Regions from separate parts of the Senegalia massiliensis genome, predicted to be linked through region 1. Evidence: predicted binding sites of a transcription regulator. Region 1 holds the regulator's gene; the other holds the start of a gene.

Region 1 (6,307 bases):
TGAAGCAGGAGGGCTTTTATATTATGATGGTGCAAATATGAATGCTATAATGGGAAGAGTAAGGCCAGGTGATATGGGATTTGACGTTATGCATTTTAATCTTCACAAAACTTTTTCAACTCCTCATGGAGGTGGAGGTCCAGGTAGTGGAGCTGTTGGAATAAAGGAACATTTAGCTAAATTCTTACCTGTACCTGTAGTGGAAAAGAAGAATGATAAATTTGTTTTAGATTATGATAGAAAAGAATCTATAGGAAAAGTAAAAGGGTTTTATGGTAATTATGCTGTTAATCTAAGGGCGTATACTTATATACTTGCTCTTGGAGGCAATGGATTAAAGAAAGTAAGTGAAACTGCAGTATTAAATGCAAATTATATGATGAATAAACTAAAAGAACATTATAACTTACCAATAAAAACAGTATGTAAACATGAGTTTGTATTAGCTGGTTTAAAAGAAGATAGTCTAGAAGTTAATACAATGGATGTAGCTAAAAGATTATTAGATTATGGTTATCATCCTCCTACTGTTTATTTCCCATTAATAGTTAAAGAAGCATTAATGATAGAACCTACAGAAACAGAGAGCAAAGAAACCTTAGATAACTTTATAGATGCTATGATTAAAATAGCAAAAGAAGCAGAAAGTAATCCTGAACTTCTAAAAGAAGCTCCTCATAATGCTCCAGTTAGAAGAGTGGATGAAGTTAGAGCAGCAAGAAATTTAAAATTAAAATGGAATTAAATTAGGTGGTGTTAATTTGCAAATTATAAATGGAAGAGAAGTTTCAAATAATATAAGAGAAGACTTACAGATTAAAATAAATGAACTTAAAGAAAAGGGGATTGTTCCAGGCCTTTCAGTAATAATAGTTGGAGAGAATCCTGCATCTCAATCCTATGTAAGAAGTAAAGATAAAGCATGTAAAAAATTAGGAATGAAATCTGAAGTTCACTCCTTAGATAAAGATGTTTCAGAGAGTGAATTATTAGATTTGATTGAGAAATTAAATAATGATGACACCATACATGGAATATTAGTACAATTACCATTACCTGCACATATAGATGAAAAAAAAGTAATTGAGAAAATATCTATTGAAAAAGATGTAGATGGATTTCATCCTATAAATGCAGGGAAATTACTTGTAGGAGAAGACACATTCATCCCTTGTACTCCTCATGGGATAATTAAACTTATAGAAAGTAATGACATTGATGTTGAAGGAAAAAGAGTAGTTGTACTAGGTAGAAGTAATATTGTAGGAAAACCAATTTCATTATTATTGTTACAAAAAAATGCTACAGTTACAATATGTCATTCTAGAACTAAAAACTTGAAAGAAATTACTAAAGAAGCAGATATACTTGTAGCTGCTATAGGAAAAGCAAATTTTGTAAAGCGTGACATGGTTAAAAAAGGTGCTACAGTTATAGATGTAGGTATCAATAGAGTAGATGGTAAATTAGCTGGAGATGTAGACTTTGAAGATGTAAAAGAAACTGTAGGTCATATTACACCAGTACCAGGTGGAGTTGGACCAATGACTATAACAATGTTAATTTACAATACTGTAAAATCAGCAATGAAAGTAAAAGGAGGAAAATAGATGAATTTTCCATATGGAAAAGAGCCAATAGTAGCATTGAAAGATATAATAAAACAATCAATAGAACAAAGGAAAAAAGACGCTTGTGATACTTGAAACATGGCAAGTGTACTTGCAAGCGCCTGGGGCGTTAAAGAGGAAGTAGAAGCTGAAAATTCTGAAGAAGTTAGAAAAACTTTTAAAGAAATTGAAGGCAAGAATATCAACCTCGATACTGGAGAAGAAGTTGAAATTTTAAAAGGTGATGTTAGAGAGAGAAAAGGAAAACATACATTAATTTTCAGATATAAATTAAATATTTAAATAATAAATCTCAGGGCTGCCTGAGATTTATTATTGTCTATTAGACAAAATAACTTATATAAATTATAATATATTTAGAATATAAATGTTTGGAGTGAATTATATGATATGCCCTTATTGCGAATATTATGAGACTAAAGTTGTAGATTCTAGACCTACAGAAGAAGGACATGCTATAAGAAGACGTAGAGAGTGTTCTAAATGTAATAAAAGATTTACAACTTATGAAAAAATTGAAGAAATACCTATTGTAGTGATTAAAAAAGATGGAACTAGACAACCATATAATAGAAATAAAGTTTTAAATGGTATTATTAGAGCCTGTGAAAAAAGACCTGTGTCTGTTGAGCAAATGGAAAAAATAGTAAATGACATTGAGAAATCTATTAGTAATTCTATGGAAAAAGAGATATCCACTACAAAAATAGGTCAAATGATTATGGAAAAGTTAAAGGATAAAGATGAAGTAGCTTATGTACGATTTGCTTCAGTATATAGACAGTTTAAAGATATTAATACTTTTATGGATGAATTAAAAAAATTACTTGATGAAAAGTAATTTTCATTCTAATAATTTAGAAGGTAGGTAAAGAAAATGAGTTATAAAAAAATATTAGTAGTAGATGATGAAGAACATATAGTGGAGCTGCTAAAATATAATTTAGAAAATAATAGTTATAATGTTATTACTGCATTTGATGGAGAAGAAGCATACAATAAAGCAATAGAGGAAAGTCCTGATTTGATTCTCCTAGATATTATGTTACCATTGCTAGATGGAGTTGAAGTATGTAAAAAATTAAAAAAGAATAAAACATCTGAAAATATTCCTATAATTATGTTAACTGCTAAATCAGAAGAAACTGATAAAGTTTTAGGGTTAGAGATAGGAGCAGATGATTATATGACAAAACCTTTCAATATTAGAGAATTAATTGCTAGAATAAAGGCTGTATTAAGAAGAACTAACAATAGTACGGAATCTAGCAAAGATATATTGAAAGTAGATAATATTATTATTGATATAGAAAGTTATGAAGTTAAGGTAGATAATGAAATTATAGATTTAACTTTTAAAGAATTTGAACTTTTAAAATTATTATCAGAAAATAGAGGAAAAGTTTTATCAAGAAACTTTTTGCTTGATAAAATATGGGGATATGATTTTTATGGAGAAACTAGAACTGTAGATGTTCATATAAGGCATTTAAGGAAAAAATTAAATCTTAAAGAGGATGTTATTGAAACCATAAGAGGTGTAGGCTATAAAATTAAATAAGGAGATATAAATGAAAAGAAGAGTATTTATAATTTTTTCTATATTAATTTTAATTGGAGTAATAGCTACTGGATCTTTATCAATAAGTTTAGTGAGAAAAAATTATATTGATAATATAGAAAAAAGAATGATATCTAACGCAAAGCTTATTAATTCATTTTTAAAGAATAATCTTAATGATTATATTGACTTAAATGAAATATCAGAAAAATATGCACAAGAAATAGATAGCAGGATAACAATTATAGACAAAAATGGAAATGTTGTAGGAGATTCTCATGCAAATATAGAAGATCTTAAAAGTCATATAAATAGACCCGAAATAAAAAAAGCTTTAAATGGCACGATAGGTATTAGTCAAAGATATAGTAATTCTCTTAATACTGAAATGTATTATGTATCTATTCCTTTCGAACAAGAAAATTCAAATATTGCTGCTATAAGATTATCTCTTCCTTTAAAATACATTAATAAATACACAAAAAAAATATATATGAATATTATAATTTCAGCATTTACTGGTCTTTTTATAGCTATAATATTAGCCATAAGATATATTAATAAATTAACTTATCCCATAGAACAATTTACTAAAGTAACAAGAAATATTAGTAAAGGAAATTATGGTGAAAAAGTTAGGATTAATAATGATGATGAACTAGGGATATTAGCAGAAAGCTTTAATATTATGAGTATAGAATTAAGTGAAAAGATAGAAGAACTTAAAAATAGTAATACAAACTTAAGAGCAATACTCAAGAGTATGTTAAATGGTGTTATTGCATTAGATACAAATAATAATATTATGTATATAAATCCATCAGCTGAAAAAATGTTTTCTATAAAAAATGAATTGGTTAGGAATCAAAGTTTATTTGAAGTCATTCAAAATACAAAATTAAATAGTGATTTAGAAGATTTACTGTATAAAGATAATAAAGAAAGTATAGAAATTTATATTAATCATCCTTTAACTAATATTTTAAAAGTATATACAAGTCCAATAACATACCAAGATAATCCAAATAGAAAAATAGGTACACTTATAATATTGGAAGATATAACTGAGATGAGAAAACTTGAAACTATGAGAAAAGATTTTGTAGCTAATGTTAGTCACGAATTAAAAACTCCTCTCACTTCTATAAAAGGATTTATAGAAACATTAAAATCAGGAGCAGTAGAGGATGAAAATTTAAGAAATAAGTTTTTAAATATTATTGATGAAGAAACTTATAGATTAAATAATCTAATTGAAGATTTATTAATACTTACAGATATAGAAAATAGTAAGAATAAAATAAAGCATGAAATTATCAATCCTAATATATCTATAAATGAAGTTATACAATTTCTAACTGAACTAGCAGTTGAAAAGAATATTACAATTATAGATAAAGTAAATGGTAATTTACCAGATATATATGGAAATAGAGGTTGGTTTAAGCAGATGCTTATAAATTTAATTGATAATGCTATAAAATATACTAAACCAAATGGACAGATAACAATAACTGCATATAATGTAAGTGATCAATTAATTATTTCAATAAAAGATACTGGGATAGGAATAGAAAAAGAATATTTAGATAGATTATTTGAAAGGTTTTTTAGAGTTGATAAAGCACGCTCAAAAAAGATTGCTGGTACAGGTTTAGGTCTTGCTATAGTAAAGCATATTGTAATTCAATTTAATGGAGATATAAAGGTTAAAAGTGAAATGGGTAAAGGTACTGAATTTAAGATAATATTACCTATTAGAAATAAATAAGAAGGTGATAAAGTGGATCTAAATTATATAATTTTGAAAAATATTTTAGAGTATTTAGATGAAGGTATTCATGTTATAGATATTGAAGGTAAAACTATATTATATAATAAATCTATGGAAAAAATAGAAGGAATTGAGCCTGAGAATATTCTTGGAAAACAATTATTAGAGTTATTTCCTTCTTTAGATGAAAAAACTAGTACTTTACTTACCGTTATAAAAAACGGGAGGCCAATTGTAAATAGGAGTCAGACATATTTAAATTATAAAGGTAAAAAAATATCTTCTGTTAATACAACAATTCCCTTATTTAATGATAATGATTTAATAGGAGCAGTAGAAATTGGAAAAGATATAACTAAGATAAAGAAGTTATCAGAAGAATTGATTGAACTAAGAAATAAGTTATCTAACAGAGAAAAATTAAAATCTGAAGATAAAATAAAAAAATATACATTTGATCATATTATAGGTAAATCAGAATCTATTAAAAAGGCTATAAGAATAGCAAAAAAAGCATCAAACTCATCTTCTAGTGTTTTAATATATGGTGAAACTGGAACTGGAAAAGAATTATTTTCTCAGAGTATTCATTATTCTGGGATAAGAAGCAATAAACCTTTTATTGCCCAGAATTGTGCAGCACTTCCAGAACAACTTTTAGAAGGCTTATTATTTGGAACAGTAAAAGGTGGTTTTACAGGTGCAATTGATAGACCAGGGCTTTTTGAACAAGCAAATGGAGGGACTCTTCTTCTTGATGAGATCGACTCTATGGGACTGATATTACAATCTAAATTATTAAGAGTATTACAGGAAGGTTATATTAGAAGAGTTGGAGGACTTAATGATATACCCATTGATGTTAAAATTATTGCTACAACTAACCAAACACCTTTAGAATCAATAAAGAGTGGGAATTTAAGAAAAGATTTATATTTTAGATTAAATGTAATATATATTGATATCCCTCCATTAAAAAAAAGAATTGGAGACTTAAAATTATTAATAAATGAATTCATAAAAAAATTTAATTTTAAACTAGAGAAAGATGTATGGATGATATCCCGGGAAGTTATGGACTTGTTTAATAATTATAGTTGGCCTGGGAATATAAGGGAATTAGAAAATATGATTGAAGGTGCAATGAATTTTGTGGAAAATGATGAACATGTACTTCATATTGAACATTTTCCTGATTATATAAGTGATTTTAAAAATATCAGGAAGAGAGAGTCTAAAAATGATTTTGATATAGAAATAAAAAATTCTCTGCAAAAGACAATTAATGATATTGAGAAAAAAATAATAGAAAGAGAATTAACTCAAAATAATCATAATATA
Region 2 (4,130 bases), on a different contig from region 1:
ATTGGGGTTTATATAAGCAAGATAAAAAAGTAAAAGGTATATTTGTAACAGGACATTCATATGGACATCCAACTAAATATAATGAATTATTAGACTTAGCTAATAGAACTGAGATAAATTCAATGGTTATTGATGTAAAAGATGATGGAGGAATGCTTTCATATAAATCTGATGTACCTCTTGCAATAGAAGCTGGAGCTAATGAAGTTGTTATAATGAATGATAGGGATTTTTTTAGTAAACGAATGAAAGAAATTATTGATAATGACATATATCCAATAGCAAGAATAGTTACTTTTAAAGATAAAGTTATTGGATCTGCTAGACCTGATTTAGCTATAAAGAATAAATCAGGAGGAGTTTGGAGAGATAACAAAGGTAATGCATGGTTAGATCCGTATAATAAAGATTCGTGGGAATATCCAATTCAATTAGCAGAAGAAGCAGCACTTATGGGATTTAAAGAAATACAATTTGACTATGTAAGATTTCCTACTGATGGAGATAGAGGAAATATAGATTATGGACAAGCAGGAAAAGATAAATCTAAAGCGGATGCTATAAAAGAATTTTTAGATTATGCAAGAGAGAGACTTCATGATAAGGGCGTAGTTGTATCAGCAGATGTTTTTGGAGATATAATAGCAGTTAAAGGAGATTCTACAATAGGTCAACAGCTAGAGTTACTAGGTGCAAATACTGATATTCTAAGTCCCATGGTTTATCCATCACATTATGGATTAGGGTTCTATGGTGTAGATTATCCTGATACTAAACCTTATGAAATAGTAAATAAAGCTATGGATCAAGCTGTAGAAAGATTAGACACTATACCTAAAGAAGAAAGAGCTAAAATAAGACCATGGTTACAAGATTTTTCTGCCCCTTGGCTTAAAAGTGCATATGGTTCTAATTATATAACATATGGTCCTGAACAAGTTAGAGCTCAGATAAAGGCTACTTATGATTCAGGTCTTGAAGAATGGATACTATGGAATGCTGCAAATAGATATACAGAAGGTGCTTTAGAAAAAGAATAAGTTAATTTAATTAATAAGTATTGCTATTAATATAAAGTCATGATAAAATACTATATGTAGTAATAAAAATAAAAATATACACAAAATATTGTGTATATTTTGTTTTTGCCCATATATATAGGGTAAAATATATTATATTAAGATTTAGGAGGTTTGTCATGATTAGTGTAATGAAAAGAGATAAATCTTTGGTACCTTTTAATGCAAATAAAATTAAAAGAGCTATAGAAAATGCTATGGCAGAAACAAAAAAAGGTATAGATGAAGATTTAAGTAAAACAATTACTGATAGTATTGAAGAAAAAATACTTCAAAGAGATATGAATGTATTTGTAGAAGATATACAAGATATGGTAGAGCATGAACTGATGGATAGCCCTAGAAAAGATGTAGCAAAAAGGTACATAATATATAGATTTGAAAAGGGTAAAAGAAGATCATCAAAGAAAAAAGAGGTACGTTTACTCACAGATGATTTTATAAGTGAATATAAACATAAACCATCGCCTATGAAACAATTAGGAGAATTTATATATTATAGAACATATTCTAGATGGATTCCAGAAGAAAGTAGACGTGAGTATTGGTGGGAAACTGTAAGACGTGCTGTAGAATATAATTGTAGCCTTGTACCTACTACAAGAGAAGAGGCAGAAAAATTATATGATAATATATATAATTTAAGACAATTTTTATCTGGTAGAACATTCTGGGTAGGTAATACTCCAGTTGCAAAACATTACCCTATGGCTAATTATAATTGTTCATTCCAAGTAATAGAGGACTTTGAATCATTTAGAGATTTATTTTATCTTCTAATGGTAGGTTCTGGAGTAGGAGTAAGAGTGTTAAGAGATGACGTAAAGCTTTTACCAAAAGTAAGATCAAATTATGAACTTATAAATGAAGATTATACACCAATTCCTAAACATGAGAGAGAAGATAGCACAAGTCTTGAATTTTTCCACAATGATACTGCAAAAATTATTGTAGGAGATAGTAAAGAAGGATGGGTTCAATCTTTAGATTATTACTTTAAACTTATTTCAAGTAATGAATATAGAAATATAACTACAATAATAGTAAACTATGATAATGTAAGACCACAAGGAGAAAAACTTAAAACATTTGGTGGTACTGCTAGTGGACATCAAAGTCTTAAAAATATGTTCTCTAAAATAGATAAAGTTATAAACAAATTAGGAATTATATTTGGAGAGAAAAAGATAAAACTTAGACCAATTGATTGCTTAGATATAGCTAATATAATTGGAGAAAATGTAGTTGTTGGTGGTAAACTTTCATATGCTTCCAACTAAAAAAACTCTTTTAATTCATGGGAACTCCTTTTTAAAAGGACAATCATGAGCCAAGCCTATAAATTACTTCATCTCTATCACAAATCGGAGGTGAAAATGTGCCAGAAAAGAAATTTTATGTATATGAATGGTTTATAATTGATACATTTGAGATTTTTTATGTTGGAAAAGGTACAGAATTAAGAAGGTTTGAATTACACAATCGTAGTAAATACTTCATGAATATTTATAACAAATATAATTGTGCTGTTCGTCTTTATAAACAAAAGTTAACTAATGAAGAAGCTTGTAAAGAAGAAATAGAAAGAATAGCTGATTTAAAAGCTATAGGTCAAGCAAAGTGTAATTTTACTAATGGAGGTACAGGATTTGCCGAAGGTTTTTTAAATCCTACAGCACAAAATCCTCACTATGGGGATAAAAATGGTATGAGAACACAAAATATAGATTTTTCTGGTGAAAACAATCCTTTCTATGGTAAGAGACATAATGAAGAAACAAAAGAAAGAATTTCTAAGAATAGAAGGGGAAAAGGCGCTAGATTTGGAAAAGATAATCCTATGTATAAAAATGGAATTCTTATTGAAGGTGAAAAGAATGGGATGTTTGGCAAAAAAGGATTTAATCATCCAAATTCTAAAATGTATGAAATTACATATTCACCTGACAAAAAAGAAATTTTAACATACAAAGAATGTGAAAAAAAGTTTGGAATAGCTTTTTCAAGAATCTATATGAATGGTGGAATACTTAATTATAAAAAGAAAACGCCAAATTCAGTTTATGAAGGTTTAGAAATAAAGCGATTGAAGTAAATTATAGGAAGGTGCAACGACCATCGAAAGCATAGCTAAAAAGCTAATAAGCGAGTAGAGTAGGGCCAAGTGGTGGGTGAGAATCCCTTAAATCGAAACGGAGAGGGCAAAATTATTTTGTCAAGATATGGTCTGAACTATATGGTAACATATAGCAGTAGTTAATTCTACGGGGTATGTATAACGAACATACTTGAACATAATTGGTTAGAAGAACAGCAGAAATAGTATTAGTAGATCCAGAAGATAAAGAAGCAATAGATGCAAAAACAAATCTATATAAACAAATTGATGGTCAATGGATAGTTGATAAAGATATAATCCATAGACAAATGAGTAATAACTCAATATACTATAAGGAAAAACCAAGTCGTGAACGATTACATTGGCAATTAGAAAAAATGAGATATTCAGGAGAACCAGGTTGGGTAAATGAAGTAGCTGGTGCAAAGAGAAGACCAAATATGAATGGAGTTAATCCATGTGGAGAAATATTACTTGACTCTAGAGGATTATGTAATCTAACTACTATTAATGTATATTCATTTGTAGATAAAAATGGAAATCTTGATATAGAAGGATTAAAAGAAGCTCAAAGGTTATCTGCAAGAGCAGGTTATAGAATGACTTGTGTAGAATTAGAACTTCCAAAATGGGATAGAGTTCAACAAAGAGATAAGCTTATAGGTTGCTCCTTAACTGGATGGCAAGATATGGTTAATGCTACAAATATGGATAGTGATGAACAAGCAAGAATATTAAGGGAACTTAAAGATGCAGCTAAAGAAGCTTCAACAGAATATGCTGAAGATATAGGTGAAAATGTTCCATTACTTGTTACAACAGTAAAACCTGAAGGTACACTTAGTCAATTACCAACTGTTTCAAGTGGTGTACATTACTCACACTCTCCGTATTATATAAGACGTGTAAGAATAAATGCAGATGATCCACTT

Evidence for each region. Region 1 encodes NrdR, which represses ribonucleotide reductase genes. Its sites were predicted from a motif close to CACNANATNTNGTG; they were not measured.
Region 2: the regulator NrdR is predicted to act here: its motif matches at 1,120-1,133, upstream of D3Z33_RS14365 (ATP cone domain-containing protein).

The regions. Positions count from the first base shown of each region.
Region 1 covers NZ_QXXA01000007.1:146,893-153,199, reverse strand. The annotation lists gene gcvPB (aminomethyl-transferring glycine dehydrogenase subunit GcvPB) at 1-745, shown strand, start outside; gene folD (bifunctional methylenetetrahydrofolate dehydrogenase/methenyltetrahydrofolate cyclohydrolase FolD) at 762-1,610, shown strand; gene D3Z33_RS07845 (hypothetical protein) at 1,710-1,913, shown strand; gene nrdR (transcriptional regulator NrdR) at 2,017-2,472, shown strand; gene D3Z33_RS07835 (response regulator) at 2,509-3,192, shown strand; gene pnpS (two-component system histidine kinase PnpS) at 3,203-4,963, shown strand; gene D3Z33_RS07825 (sigma 54-interacting transcriptional regulator) at 4,976-6,307, shown strand, end outside.
Region 2 covers NZ_QXXA01000018.1:837-4,966, forward strand. The annotation lists gene D3Z33_RS14360 (putative glycoside hydrolase) at 1-1,040, shown strand, start outside; gene D3Z33_RS14365 (ATP cone domain-containing protein) at 1,199-2,359, shown strand; gene D3Z33_RS17140 (NUMOD3 domain-containing DNA-binding protein) at 2,458-3,174, shown strand; gene D3Z33_RS14375 (hypothetical protein) at 3,378-4,130, shown strand, end outside.